3 regions of the Virgibacillus sp. L01 genome follow, and region 1 is predicted to be linked to each of the others. Evidence: predicted binding sites of a transcription regulator. Region 1 holds the regulator's gene; each other region holds the start of a gene.
What was found. The regulator LexA, encoded in region 1, represses DNA repair genes until DNA is damaged. The targets are predictions, from matches to a motif close to CGAACATATGTTCG.

Region 1 (3,295 bases):
TTGTTCCTATCCTGTAAATCACGTACTTTATCAGGAGTAACATCATTTCCTTCCTTATCCATAACAGTCATTGATTTGAACTGATTTTTAAATGATTTTCGTACATTTTTTAGATATTCCTGTCGAAGCTCTTTCTGCTCTGATTTTTCTTGGTCTGTTAACTCTTTTTCTTTTGATTTCTTCGCAAGTTCATTTATACGTTCCAATTTTTCTTTTGATATCATCTATAAAACCTCCTAGAAAACACTTAAAAAGCAAGAACAATTTTTATGTCCTTGCTTTTTAATATTACTTTACATGGAAATTAGATTCAAGTTTTTGAAACTCTTGATACCGCCGATGTACTGTTGCTTTGGAAACCGGATGACCTAAACCATTTAATGTAGTTGTAATTTCCTCAAATGTTAAGTTATTTCGCCGCATTCGGACAACTTCTTCTATTGGAAACTCTTTTCGCTCTCTTCCAGGAGCATGGTGACGGTTTGATAAGTTTTCACTTGGATCAAATCCTCCATCAATTGCCTTTTTCATACCGCGTTTAATTTTCGTGTTATGGATTTTACGTTGGTATTCTTCTACTATACCGACTATTTGCAGCACCATTGAATCTGATTCTGACAACTCAATTTCTCCACCTTGTATACCTGTATATATGGAAATATTTAATTTTTGTAACTGATGAAACAAGGCAATTTTAGTATTTCCGCGCCCTAACCTCGTTTCATCCTGTACTAACAAACATTCAGCTTTCTCTTCGGAAAAATATTCAAGCATCCGAAAAATACCATCTCTATTTATTTCATACCCGCTCTCTTGTTCTTCAATAGAATCTACAACGGTAAGCAGATGTTTATCTGCAAGAGCCATTAACTCCTCTTTCTGTCTCTTTAGTGATGTCTCTTGTACTTTTTTGTCGGTACTAACACGACAATAAATTATTGCATTCAATTTATACGCTCCTTACGCTATGCACTTGTGATCATGGAGAAATACAAGAAACCTAATGCCAAAGTAAAAGCAACTAAATAAAATATATCTGTTTTTGTTACTTTTTCAAACATATTAATCAGTCCTTTCTTTTCCAAAATAAGAACTCCTGTTCGTACCTACCTCTATTTATCATTATATACGAACATACGATCTTGTCAACAGTTTTTCGAACGAATGTTTGCTTTTTCCAAAAATAGGTGATAAACTATCATTAATAAATCCTATGCGCGAGGTGTATGATAGATGAATAAACTTTCTAAAAGGCAAGAAACAATACTTGAGTATATTAAAGAAGAAGTACATGGCAAAGGTTATCCACCATCAGTGAGAGAGATTGCAGAAGCAGTCGGACTTGCTTCAAGTTCAACTGTGCACGGGCATTTGGCAAGGCTTGAAAGTAAAGGTTTTATTAGAAGAGACCCTACTAAGCCTAGAGCTATTGAGGTTTTAGCTTTATCTGAAGAAAGTCAAATTCCTAGAGAAGAAGCAAGATATGCACCAGTTATTGGTAAGGTTACTGCCGGAATACCAATTACTGCAGTAGAAAACATTGAAGAATTCGTACCATTGCCTAGTTCCAGCGCCGGACCTGATGATAACCTTTTCGTTCTCATCATTGAAGGTGAAAGTATGATAGAAGCAGGTATATTAGATGGGGATATGGTAATTGTTAAACAGCAAAATACTGCACAAAACGGAGAAATTGTTGTAGCAATGACTGATGAAGATGAGGCAACTGTAAAGCGATTCTTTAAAGAAAAAAATCAAATTCGTTTGCAGCCGGAAAACGCTACAATGGATCCTCTCATCTATCAAAATGTAACAGTTCTAGGTAAAGTCATCGGCTTATACCGTACGATTCAATAACAAAAAGGCTTCCGTCAATAAATGACGAAAGCCTTTTTTATATGCTCTTTAGTATGTTGATAGATATTGTTCTCTTTCCCACGGGTGAACAGTCGTACGGAACATATCCCATTCGATTTCCTTCGCTTCTATAAAGTGTTCGTATAAGTGTTCGCCTAGTGCTTCCGTAACAACTTTGTCTTTCTGAAGTTCTTCTAACGCATTCATAAGTGTTGCTGGCAAATCTTTTATACCATTTTTCTCTCGTTCTTCTTTATCCATCATATAAATATTACGGTCTACAGAAGTAGGTGGTGTTAATTTCTTGCTGACACCTTCTAATCCAGATGCAAGTAATACGGCCATCGCCATATATGGATTAGCTGCAGGGTCAACACTTCTAACTTCAATCCTTGTACTCAAACCTCTTGAATACGGAATTCGAATAAGTGGACTTCTGTTTGTTCCAGACCATGCAACGTAACAAGGAGCTTCATACCCCGGCACAAGTCTCTTAAATGAATTGACAGTTGGGTTTGTAACTGCTGTAAAGTTTGTAGCATGTTTAATGACACCTGCAGTAAATTGATAAGCGACATCACTAAGCTGCATTTCTCCTTTTGTATCGAAGAAGCTATTTTCGCCATCTTTAAATAATGACATATTAACATGCATACCAGAACCATTTACTCCGAATAATGGTTTAGGCATAAATGTTGCGTGCAGATTATGTTCCCTTGCAATTGTTTTAACCACAAGTTTAAATGTTTGAATATCATCACAATGCTTAACTGCATCAGAATATTTAAAGTCAATTTCATGCTGCCCAGGTGCTACTTCGTGATGAGATGCTTCGATTTCAAATCCCATTTCTTCCAACTCAAGAACGATATCTCTGCGGCAATTCTCTCCAAGATCGGTTGGTGCTAAATCGAAATAACCACCACGGTCATTCAATTCCATTGACGGGTCACCTTTTTCATCAAGCTTGAATAAAAAGAATTCCGGCTCTGTTCCAATATTAAATGCATCAAAACCTAATTCTTCCATTTTCTTTAGGTTTCGTTTTAGGTTATACCTTGGGCAACCCTCAAATGGTGTGCCATCCGGATTATAAATATCGCAAATAAAACGAGCAACTCTCCCTTTATCTGAAGTCCATGGAAATACCACAAATGTATTTAAATCGGGATATAAGTACATATCTGATTCTTCAATACGAACAAATCCTTCAATAGAAGAACCGTCAAACATCATCTTATTATCTAAGGCTTTGTCCAACTGACCAAGTGGAATCTCAACATTTTTAATTGTTCCTAGCATGTCTGTAAATTGCAAGCGGACAAACCTAACATTTTCCTCCTCTATTTTCTTCATAATTTGTTCTTTGGTAAAATCTGAACTCATCTAACTGCCTCCTAGAATATTTTTATTTATTTAATGAAAGAATCGAGAAAGC
Region 2 (3,295 bases), on a different contig from region 1:
TAAGCCTTTTATAGCACAGTTAGAAAGCTAACCGTGCTTCCGCAACATGCAGCCACCAACTATTATGCTTGATGCCCGCCAATTTTTTTGCTTCTTCCAATGGTAATTCCGGCATCAGTATAGCTGGTTGCTCGCAGTATTGCGGTCGATCCATACTTATCTCGAATTGAATCCATTACATAGCCAATATCCTTTTTCTTAGGCTTGTCATCAAATAAATCCAGCTGGGTTTCTGCATTGTCATAAAGTTTATCCAGGGTCACATATACATGCCTAATATCACTGTGCCCATCATAAAATTCATTATATAACTGCATGCAGATGTCATAAATGTCCATTGTGGTATTTGTCGGAAGCGTAACAGATCTTGAACGGCTAAAGCCACCACCTGTTACCTTGGAATAGGAAACGCCAAGGTGGATCGTTCTTCCGGCTTTACCTGCAGTTCTTGCTCTGCGGCACACTTCTTCGCAAAGGTCGAGAATACAAATCGCAACTTCTTCTCCGGAGTAATCACGTAATAAAGAGATGCCATGGCCAAATCCTTTTTGTTCCGTTTTTGTAAAGTTACCAAAAACGGGGCTCAGATCAACACCCCAGGCATGCCAATAAAGCTGTTCTCCCATAATTCCAAAACGCTTCTTCAAATACTTCAACTCAGCGTTGGCAAGTTGCCCAAGATTGACAATCCCCATCCTATTAAGATTCCGTTTCATCCTGCTGCCAACACCCCATATCTTTTCTATAGGAAAAGGCCATAGCTTTTCTATTACATCCTCATATTTACATTCAGCAATCCCGACTTTTTTGGCGTGTAAATCCATAACTACTTTTGCCAGAAATTTATTATCACCTATACCAACTGAACAAGTGATACCGAAATTCTCCAGGATATCCTGTTTTATTAACCGTGCTACTTGCCACCGATCTCCAAATAACTTTTCAAGCCCATTCACAGTAACCCAGACTTCATCAACAGAGTATTGATGGATAGCTTCTTTAGGTACATATTGATTAATTAGTTTAGTGATTTCCATGGAAACTTGAAGATAATCAGCCATATGTGCAGGAACGATGACAATTTTCGGATCCTTAGGCAGTTCAAAAAATCGGCTGACATTGCTGACACCGTGTTTTTTCTTTAATGTTGGGGAGGCAGCTAAGACAATACTGCCCGGTCTATTGGGGTCCCCGACTACAGCAAGTTGAACCGTCATTGGATCCAGCCCTAACTTTATGGCTTCAACACTTGCATAAAATGAGCGCATATCGATGCACAGAACATCGTTTCGCGGGTAATTAGAGTAATCCATCGTATTTTTCACCTCAATAACAAGAACATTTGTTCTCATTATATGTCACATGACCTTACATTATCAATGGGAATTTATTCTTTCTGCTCTTATTTCTAAGCTCTTTCATAATGATTGTTGTTAATACCATAACAGTTGATATAAACTGCGAACTAACATGCTGAGTGCTATGACACCGCTTCGGAAATACACTTTGCGCACCAAGGGCGGCTGATGAGCCTCCTTGCTCCTACGTCACTGCGTAGTCTCATCTAGGCCTCAGCTCCCACAGGAGTCCCCGTGTATTTCCTACGCTGAGACTGTTTTTACCTTGATTTTCTTAGCCATAGAGAACACCTCAGCCCCTAATCAAGAAAGTCTCTTCCAGTGGAGGCAGAAATACGTAGACTCCTCGAAAATAAAAACCAATTTTCTTCGTGCGATGTAATGCTGCCGAGGCTTTCCTTGTCCTATGGGAACAGCACGTTCCGAAGACCCCGGAAGAAGCAACTAAATGAAGGCCGACTAAAGCCGTCCTTTGCGGACAACGTCGGCATACCCCTTGTCGGGGCAAGGAGGCTGAGGTCATGCCCATGGAAAGCGAAGTATTCTGCCGGAACGAATCGAAGCACTCAACTTCATTAAAAAATAGGGAAAGCAGCATAAAAAAAGTTTTTCACTACTTCGCAATTTATATCTTTTGTATCAAAACAACAAACTTCTAGAAAATAGTCTATTACTATAACGATAATCGTTTAAGAACAATTAAAAAGTGTCATCAAAAAAAACTTTTTTCCGATGACACTTTTTTCACTTCAGAATCGATTGTAATAGTGAAGGAACTACTTATCGATGCTTAGCATATTCAATTGGTTTTGTAATCTGCCTTAATCCTTCATACGTTTCATGAGTAAGTGTTTTGGATGAAATAAAATTTGTGTTATCTGTTACTTGGCTGAGTGAACTTGCCCCGAATACAGCTGTTGCAACAGCGGGATGTTGTAATACGTATTTAAGAGCTAACACATTGAAGGAAGGCTCATTATTAAATTGTTCAGCAATAGTTTGCTGAATTAATTTCAGTTCATTAAACGAATAATCCAAAAAGCCATCCTGTCCTTTTTTCTCGATCTGTTTTGCTGCGCTGTTGCTAAGCATTCCTTTTGCCAATGGACCTCTGGCTAGTACACTAATATTATTCTCATGCAGCAAATCTAATATTTCTTCTTCTGGCCGGCGGTCCAGCATATTATACTGCATCATAACACCATCGATAGTAGAACGGCTGACGTACTCACGAATAACATTGGGCCGGATGGATGATAACCCATAGGCACGAATTACGCCTTCCTTTTTAAGTGACTCAAATGCTTCAATTGATTCATCAATAGGATCATCAATTGTGCCCCCATGGAGCATATAAAAATCAATATAGTCTGTTTTTAAACGACGCAAACTTTCTTTTACACCCTCTTTGATATGTTCTTTGGAAGGGTCCCAAAACCAATCTTTCTTAGCCTTATCAAAGTTATTTCCAACTTTCGTCGTTAAAATGGCTTGGTCACGTTTACCTTTCAAGGCATCACCAACTATTTCTTCATTCATACCAAAATCATATAAGTCGGCAGTGTCCAGGTGGTTAATACCAGCGTCTAATGACTGGTTAATAATTTCGCTTGCTTTTTGAGTGTCTGTCCCTAGTGACATACAGCCAAGTGTTAGTTCAGATACATGTAAATCCGATTGTCCTAATTGGTTCTTTTTCATATTATTGACCTCCAGAATATGTCTATATTTATTGTAAGGACATCCATCTATTAAATACAACTATTTCGCGTATGATAAAATAGATAGTAGTATTTTAAGAAAGGCTGTTTTCCAAAGATTGTTGTGATCGAATCTATAATGACACGTGCTAAAAGAGTCCGATTAATATCAGTTAGTGAGGGAGGCTCTTTGACCACCAGCTGCTGAAATAAAAGCATACTTATCCATCACAATAT
Region 3 (3,295 bases), on a different contig from region 1:
TGAAACCTCAGGTATATCGAGTCCTTCACGTAACAAATTAATACCAACAAGAACATCATACTTACCGACACGTAAGTCACGGATAACTTCAATTCGCTCTAACGTCTTTATTTCCGAATGTAAATAAGCTACCTTGATTCCAATTTCCTTTAAATAGTCCGTTAAATCTTCTGACATTTTTTTCGTCAGTGTCGTCACCAAAACACGTTCATTTCGCTCTGAACGCTTATTAATCTCCTCAATCAGGTTATCAATCTGACCCTCAATTGGCCGGACGTCAATTTCCGGATCCAACAAACCGGTCGGACGTATAATTTGTTCGGTTACCCCAGGTGAATGCTCGATCTCATATGGTCCTGGCGTTGCCGATACATAAATAAGCTGATTTGTCGCCTTCTCAAATTCATCAAACATTAATGGACGGTTATCAAGCGCTGACGGCAGGCGAAATCCATGATCAACTAACACCTGTTTACGTGCTCTATCACCTTTGTACATTCCACGGACCTGAGGAAGTGTAGCATGTGATTCATCAACTACAGCTAAAAAATCATCCGGAAAGAAATCAAGTAATGTGTAGGGTGTTGCACCTTCTTCACGAAAAGTTAAATGCCGTGAGTAGTTTTCAATCCCTGAACAGAAGCCCATTTCATGCATCATTTCCACATCATAATTTGTGCGTTGTTCCAACCGTTGCGCCTCCAGTAACTTGTTTTCCGCACGGAGCAGCTTTAAGCGTTCTTCAAGTTCTGCTTCGATATTAACAATTGCCTTTTTAAGTTTCTCCTCACGTGTAACGAAGTGGGAAGCTGGGAAAATTGCTACATGTTCACGGTCACCTACAATTTCACCAGTTAACGCATCTACTTCACGGATCCGGTCAATCTCATCACCGAAAAATTCAATCCGAATACAATGTTCTTCTTTAGAAGCAGGGATTACCTCAACAGAATCACCACGAACGCGGAAAGTCCCACGTTGAAAATTAATATCATTTCGTGCGTACTGAATATCAACTAAGTCACGTAAGAGCTGATCCCGGTCTTTTTCCATCCCCATTCTTAATGAGAGTACCTGACTTTCATAGTCTTCCGGTGAACCTAGACCATAAATACAGGATACACTTGAAACAACTAAAACATCTCTTCGTTCAAACAAAGATGATGTCGCTGAGTGGCGCAGTTTATCAATTTCATCGTTAATACTTGCGTCTTTTTCAATAAACGTATCTGTTGATGGTACATATGCTTCTGGCTGATAATAATCATAATAGCTGACAAAATATTCAACTGCATTATTTGGAAAGTATTCCTTAAATTCACTATATAATTGACCTGCCAACGTTTTGTTATGTGCTATCACAAGCGTTGGACGATTAATTTCCTCAACAACATTCGATACCGTAAATGTTTTCCCGGTACCGGTTGCTCCCAGTAACGTCTGATGGCGCTGCCCTGATTTTACCTTTTCTACTATTTCTTTTATAGCATGTGGCTGATCACCACTTGGTTCATATTGTGCAACAAGATCAAATTGATTTTCCACAAAGCAAACCTCCGTTCATCACTCTGCTTACTAGTTTACCATATTTATTATCTAATTTTAACATATTAGCGAACAAATATTCGATATTTTTGCTTACCTGTCTACTACTACATTATACCCGTTTTAATCTATGAAAAATCATTCACAAAGGTTTCACACGTAATATATTGTTTCGCCAGGTGAGATAACTTATAATCAGGGTAACATAGGTTTTAGAGAGGATTTTATATATGAAAAAAATGATGACATTACTATTCATCATAATCGTTCTTGCAGCATGTGGTCAAAGTGAAGATACTGATACAGGCGCATCTGGTGATGTTGTGAAGGCAATTGATGCTAAACTTGATGTTCCTGAAAAAGCTGACAAAGATCAGGATATAACCTTTTCTGTGACGGTAACACAGGATAACAAACCTGTTGAAGATGCTAGTGAAGTGGAGTTTGAAATATGGAAAGATGGATTAAAAGATAAAAGTGAAATGATTGCAGCAGAACACACTGGTGACGGGGAATATACTGTACAAAAATCATTTGATGAAGCTGGTGTATACCATGTCCAGTCACACGTTAGTGCACGTACTATGCATACAATGCCAAAAGCGGAGATTTCTATTGGTGATGTAAAAACAACTACCAAAGAAGATAAAAATAAGCAAGAGGCAGACAAGAGTCATTCACATTTATCAATAAACCTGCAGCAGCCCGAGAAAATAACGGCTGGAAAAGAAGCTACATTTGAGGTTGAAGTATTACAGGAAGAGGAAGTGTTGAAGAATGCTTCCATAACGTTGGAGAATTGGCAAAAAAATAAGGAGAATCATGAATGGATTGACATGAGTGAAACATCTCCTGGCACGTATGAAACTACAACAACCTTTAAAAATAGCGGAACACATATTGTTAATGTTCATGTTAAAAAAGAGGAAATCCATGGCCATAAAGAGTTTTCTGCAGAAGTAAAATAAAGCAGGCACTCGCAAACCCTTATTGGTAAATGAAAAGTCACACTTATAACCGCCGACCAGAAAACATTTGCTGCTACAGCTAATGTTTTTTTTGTAGTATTTCCTCAATCAACATTGACAGTGGCCTTTCGTCTAAATTCCGATGATATGCATCAACCTTCTGTCTGTAGATACACTGTCTTTTTTCGTCACTGAAAAACTCCAAAATTTGCGGTTCCAGTAACTTATCCTCAAAATTAACCGTAGATACCACACCTATTCGTTTCAGCTGATCAACATTAATTTTCTCCTGTCCTGGTAATGGATCATAAACAAATATTGGCTTCCGCTTCATTAAACATTCACTGATTGTAACTCCACCGGGCTTTGTTAATACTGCATCCACATTATCATATAATTTATTCATTTCACCTTTGCTTGTAATATATGGCAGCGGCGTTACAGTTGGCTTGTCTTCTTTTAGTAACTGTTCATACAGTAGTTTGTTCTTTCCGCATAAAACGTAATAATGAATCCTGTCCGATTGAGAGTAATTAAGCAATTTACTGATAGCACCGACCCCAAGACTTCCACCAGTTAATAATACTGCTATCCTTCCTTTTGCTGATTGTTGACTTTTTTTCGGGTGAAATGCCGGATGAATTGGTATACCTGTTACAAAGATCCGACTTGAAGGGACTCCTCTCTTTAACAAGTATTCTTTCACAGCAATCGTTGGAACCATATGAAAATCAATTCCATCGATTCCCCATACTCGATTTATAAAAAAATCCGTATATACG

Region 2: the regulator LexA is predicted to act here: its motif matches at 1,336-1,349, upstream of ACTWQM_RS09760 (DNA polymerase IV).
Region 3: the regulator LexA is predicted to act here: its motif matches at 1,615-1,628, upstream of uvrB (excinuclease ABC subunit UvrB).

Annotation. Positions count from the first base shown of each region.
Region 1 covers NZ_JBQQCP010000003.1:263,248-266,542, reverse strand. Annotated here, with positions in the region: gene ACTWQM_RS08330 (DUF896 domain-containing protein) at 1-224, opposite strand, end outside; gene ACTWQM_RS08325 (YneB family resolvase-like protein) at 289-948, opposite strand; gene lexA (transcriptional repressor LexA) at 1,234-1,857, shown strand; gene glnA (type I glutamate--ammonia ligase) at 1,906-3,243, opposite strand; gene ACTWQM_RS08310 (MerR family transcriptional regulator) at 3,274-3,295, opposite strand, start outside.
Region 2 covers NZ_JBQQCP010000004.1:199,195-202,489, forward strand. Annotated here, with positions in the region: gene ACTWQM_RS09760 (DNA polymerase IV) at 63-1,313, opposite strand; gene ACTWQM_RS09765 (aldo/keto reductase) at 2,139-3,059, opposite strand.
Region 3 covers NZ_JBQQCP010000001.1:114,577-117,871, forward strand. Annotated here, with positions in the region: gene uvrB (excinuclease ABC subunit UvrB) at 1-1,545, opposite strand, end outside; gene ACTWQM_RS00520 (FixH family protein) at 1,776-2,513, shown strand; gene ACTWQM_RS00525 (MGDG synthase family glycosyltransferase) at 2,593-3,295, opposite strand, start outside.